Regions from separate parts of the Mammaliicoccus sp. D-M19 genome, predicted to be linked through region 1. Evidence: predicted binding sites of a transcription regulator. Region 1 holds the regulator's gene; the other holds the start of a gene.
What was found. The regulator NrdR, encoded in region 1, represses ribonucleotide reductase genes. The targets are predictions, from matches to a motif close to AACACNATATATNGTGTT.

Region 1 (2,490 bases):
GAATGGTCTTAAGAGGTGCACTTAAATCAAATGATTTAAATATTGTGGCTATTAATGCTTCATATCCACCAGAAACAATTGCTCATTTAATTAAGTATGATTCTACACATGGCAAATTAGATGGAGAAATTAAAGCAGTTGAAGATGGCATCATCATTGATGGTCATAAAATTTTACTTGTATCTGAAAGAGATCCTAAATTATTACCGTGGGGAACTTTAGGAATTGATATTGTTATAGAAGCAACTGGTAAATTTAATCATGGAGATAAAGCTATTGCACATATTGACGCTGGCGCTAAGAAAGTTATTTTAACAGGACCATCTAAAGGTGGCCATGTTCAAACAATTGTTAGAGGTGTAAATGATGATGCACTTGATTTAAATGATTATGATATTGTTTCAAATGCATCTTGTACAACGAATTGTTTAAGCCCGGTAGCCAAAGTTTTAAATGACACATTTGGAATCGAAAATGGTTTAATGACAACTGTACATGCATTTACAAATGACCAAAAGAACTTAGACAATCCTCATAAAGATTTGAGAAGAGCACGTTCTTGTACGGATAGTATCATTCCAACTTCAACAGGTGCAGCAAAAGCATTGTCACTTGTACTCCCTGAATTAGAAGGGAAAATGCATGGAATGGCATTAAGAGTTCCAACTTCTAATGTTTCACTTGTTGATTTAGTTGTAGATTTAAAACAAAATGTAACAGTTGAAGAAGTAAATGCAGCATTACGTCAAGCTAGTAATGGACCATTAAAAGGGATAATGGATATTAATGATGAACCACTTGTTTCAATTGATTTCAAAACGAATCCACATTCAGCAATCGTTGACGAACAATCTACAATGGTCATTGCAGATAATAAAGTGAAAGTACTCGCTTGGTATGACAATGAATGGGGCTACTCAATGAGAGTTGTTGAACTTGCAGAACAAATTGCTCAAATACTTTCAGAAGTGAGAGAACAAAAAATTTCATAAGTGATATAAGTTACATTTAAAACGTAATGTGGTAAATTAAATACCGCATTACGTTTTTTATTGAATAATAATACTGTTAAGTATCTATAAGTGCATTTTGAAAAGTAGTGAGCGTTTAAAAAAATAACAAACTACTGTATAATCAACCTATGTAATAAGTATATGAGGGGTGAAACGAATGAGATGTCCAAACTGTAAATATGAAAATTCTAAAGTTGTAGATTCTAGACACGCGGATGATTTAGTGGCAATTAGAAGACGAAGAGAATGTGAATCATGTGGATTTCGTTTCACAACTTTTGAAAGGGTAGAGCTCACACCTTTAATCGTCGTAAAAAAAGACGGCGCAAGACAAACATTTAATAGAGATAAAATATTAAACGGTTTAGTACGTTCTTGTGAAAAAAGACCAGTTGCTTATCAAAAATTAGAAGAAATCACAAATCAAGTTGAAAAGGAATTAAGATCTGAAGGTAATACAGAAGTATCTTCAAATGATATCGGTGAAAAAGTTATGGAACATTTAATGGATGTCGATCAAGTATCTTATGTAAGATTTGCGTCAGTATATAGAGAATTTAAAGATGTCGATCAATTATTAAAGTCTATGCAAGGCATATTGAAAGACCGAAAGTAAGGTGAGTATTAATGGCGGAATATTTTAGTGGTATCAAGCCAAGTGATGGCTTCTATGTTAAATCGAATTATAATTATACACATGTACATCAAGATATATTAGTTAGTTTATATACGCCATTAATTGGAACTGATGCAATTGGTGTTTATTTATATTTATCGCAGTTTAATTATCATCATGAAGCAGAAGCGTATAATCATTATACAATTATGAATGATTTAAGAATTAATCTGTCTAGCTTTAGAGATGCTTTAGACTTGTTAGAAGGTATCGGCTTACTTAAGACATATTTTAAAACGAATCAAGAAGCACAATCATTTATTTATCAATTAGAGCAACCTGCTACAGCAGAGCAATTCTTTAATGATCCTTTATTATCTGTATTTTTATATCAACAAATTGGTAAGGCGAGATATATTAGGTTAAAAAATAGATATAAAGATGACAGTGTGACAACAGAAGGCTTTCATGAAGTAACAAAGAGCTTTACTGATGTCTTTAAAGTGCCAAAGTTGACGAATGTTGAACAACAAGATGATATCAATATTCGACCCGAATATAAAAGTAAAGGCCTCGATTTGTCAGACGTTCAATTTGATTTTGAAATGTTAGAATTATTATTGAGTAATCATTTTATTTCTAAAGAAATTTTAAGTAAACAGACAAAAGAAGTAATCATACAAATTGCTACTTTATATGGTATTACACCGGTTGAAATGAAGTCTATTATCTTAAAATCCATTACAGAAAACCAAACGATTTCATTACAAGATTTAAGAAAACATGCACGTACAATCTATCAAATAGAACATGAAGGTGAACTGCCAACATTAGATTTAAAAAAAGAAAAACCTAAAACAA
Region 2 (2,490 bases), on a different contig from region 1:
ATTTTAATGATTTAGATTCTACCATTTTGACGTTTGGAATATAAGAAATATAAATTGTCGCAAAATCAGGTTGTCCAGTAATAGGACATAATGAAGTGAATTCTGGACAATTGAATTTAACAAAATAATCTCTACCTTGATGTTTATTGTCGAACACTTCTAATACTTCTGGTTTGTATTGATCATAATATTGATTATTTTGATTCCCTAATAACGTAATATCTTTTAAATCGTCTTTGTTTCTTCCCTCTGACATTATGATTCTCCTTTATTAATTGCTTCCTTAGGTTTTGGGTTTCTTTGGGCTTTCTTGAACATATAATAGCCTGCTAAGAATATAATAATGTATCCTAGATAACTGAGTAAATCTGGTACTTCTTTAAATAAGATGAAACCGAGTATTGCACTGAATATTACAGATGCATATACAAATATTGAAATATCTTTTGCTGCTGCGAAACTATATGCAATTGTAATACCAAATTGACCAACTGTTGCAAAGACACCTGATAATAATAATATGATTACTTGTGAAAGTGTCATTGGTTCATATGTAAATATGACAAACGGTATTAATGCAACCGTAGAAAAGAATGAAAAGTAAAATACTGTTGTATATGATTTTTCACGTTGTCCTAAAGGTCGTAGTGCAGTATAAGCACCTGCAGCAAAAATTCCAGATAATAAACCAATAACTGCTGGCATCATATCTGAATCAAATGTTGGCTTAATGATAAACAATGCACCAAGAATCGCTACAACCATTGCAATTACTTGATATTTGCGTGCTTTTTCATTTAAAAATAACGCACAAAGTAGTATAGTCCAGAATGGGTTTAATTTCATTAACATATCCGCATCACTTAATACCATGTGATCAATCGCATAAATATTGAGTAATACACCAATAAGTCCAAGTGTAGAGCGTAAAATGAGTAACGGTTGATTTTCTAATTTACCGAAAAATGGTGCTCTATACTTCATGACAAAGTAAATAGGTACAATCATCGCGATGAGATTTCTAAAAAGTGATTTTTGGAAAACTGGTAAGTCACCAGATAATCTGAAGAATACTGCCATTAAACTAAAACCAATCGAAGAAATGAGTATTGCAATTATTCCTTTTACTGTGGAATTCATGTAAACACCTTCTATTTTTTATCAATGAACATATATTATCATAATTCACTTTAAAAAGTATATGACTTATTCAGTGATTGTTTTTAACAAAAAAATTTTTATGAAAGTAATTTTCAAATGTTGATATAGCAACGCTTAGTCGAAATAGGGAGAAAGTCAACCCTATTTTTTTAAAAATAATAAGGTATTATAAGTGTTATGAATCATTTAAAGTGTTATAATGAATCACATAATATAGTATGTGCTTATAAAACGTAACACTATATCTTGTGTTTTGTGCATTTGAAATAAAAATGAATAAAGTGTTCATTTTTTTGTATTTTTTATTTCATTTATACAGTTGCATAGGCATTTACATGTGGTAGGTGAAAGTTTATGAAGATAATTTATTACTCTTTAACTGGTAATGTACGACGGTTCATACAGAGAGCAGGATTGTCTGACACAATGGCTCTCACTGAGGCAAACAAGACAAATGAAATAAATGAACCATTTATAATGGTTACAGGTACAATTGGATTTGGCCAAGTACCTGATACTGTACAAGATTTTTTGAAAGTGAATCATCATAATCTTAAAGCAGTAGCAGGTAGTGGAAATAGAAATTGGGGACAGAATTTCGCGAAAGCTAGTGAAGAAATCGCGAATCAATATCATGTCCCTTTATTGATGAAATTTGAGTTACACGGTAACCAAGCAATAGCAGATGAATTTAAAGAAAAGGTGGTTAATCTCTATGAAAATGATAAACAAACAAAAGAAAAATCATATTGAATTAAACAATAAGGTAACAAAGAGAAGAGAAGACGGCTTTTTCGATATTGAAAAAGATCAAGAAGCATTAGAAGTATACTTAGAAGAAATTGCAGAAAAAACAATTCAATTCAATGATCCTATTGAACGTTTACACTTTTTAGTTGAACAAGACTTTTATTATGACTTATTTAAAGAATACAGTGAGTCATCATTAAAAGAGATTAACCAGTTTGCAGATTCAATTCCTTTTCAATTTGCAAGTTACATGTCAGCTAGTAAGTTCTTCAAAGATTATGCTTTGAAGACTAATGATAAATCAGAATACCTTGAAACATATAAAGAACACGTTATTATTGTTTCTCTATATTTAGCTAAAGGTAATGTAGAACAAGCTAAACAATTTGTTGCAGGTATGATTGAACAACGTATCCAACCTGCAACACCAACATTCTTAAATGCTGGTAGAGCTAGACGTGGTGAGTTAGTAAGTTGTTTCCTATTAGAAGTTGATGATAGCTTAAATTCAATTAACTTTATAGATTCAACAGCTAAACAATTGAGTAAAATCGGTGGCGGTGTCGCAATCAACTTATC

Region 2: nrdI (class Ib ribonucleoside-diphosphate reductase assembly flavoprotein NrdI) is a predicted target of NrdR. The motif match lies at 1,397-1,414, and genes of this name have one in related genera.

The regions. Positions count from the first base shown of each region.
Region 1 is NZ_JAJNHW010000002.1:238,525-241,014, forward strand. It holds gene LQ675_RS06715 (glyceraldehyde-3-phosphate dehydrogenase) at 1-992, shown strand, start outside; gene nrdR (transcriptional regulator NrdR) at 1,171-1,629, shown strand; gene LQ675_RS06725 (replicative helicase loading/DNA remodeling protein DnaB) at 1,641-2,490, shown strand, end outside.
Region 2 is NZ_JAJNHW010000001.1:679,857-682,346, reverse strand. It holds gene queF (preQ(1) synthase) at 1-256, opposite strand, end outside; gene LQ675_RS03525 (DMT family transporter) at 256-1,140, opposite strand; gene nrdI (class Ib ribonucleoside-diphosphate reductase assembly flavoprotein NrdI) at 1,516-1,914, shown strand; gene nrdE (class 1b ribonucleoside-diphosphate reductase subunit alpha) at 1,877-2,490, shown strand, end outside.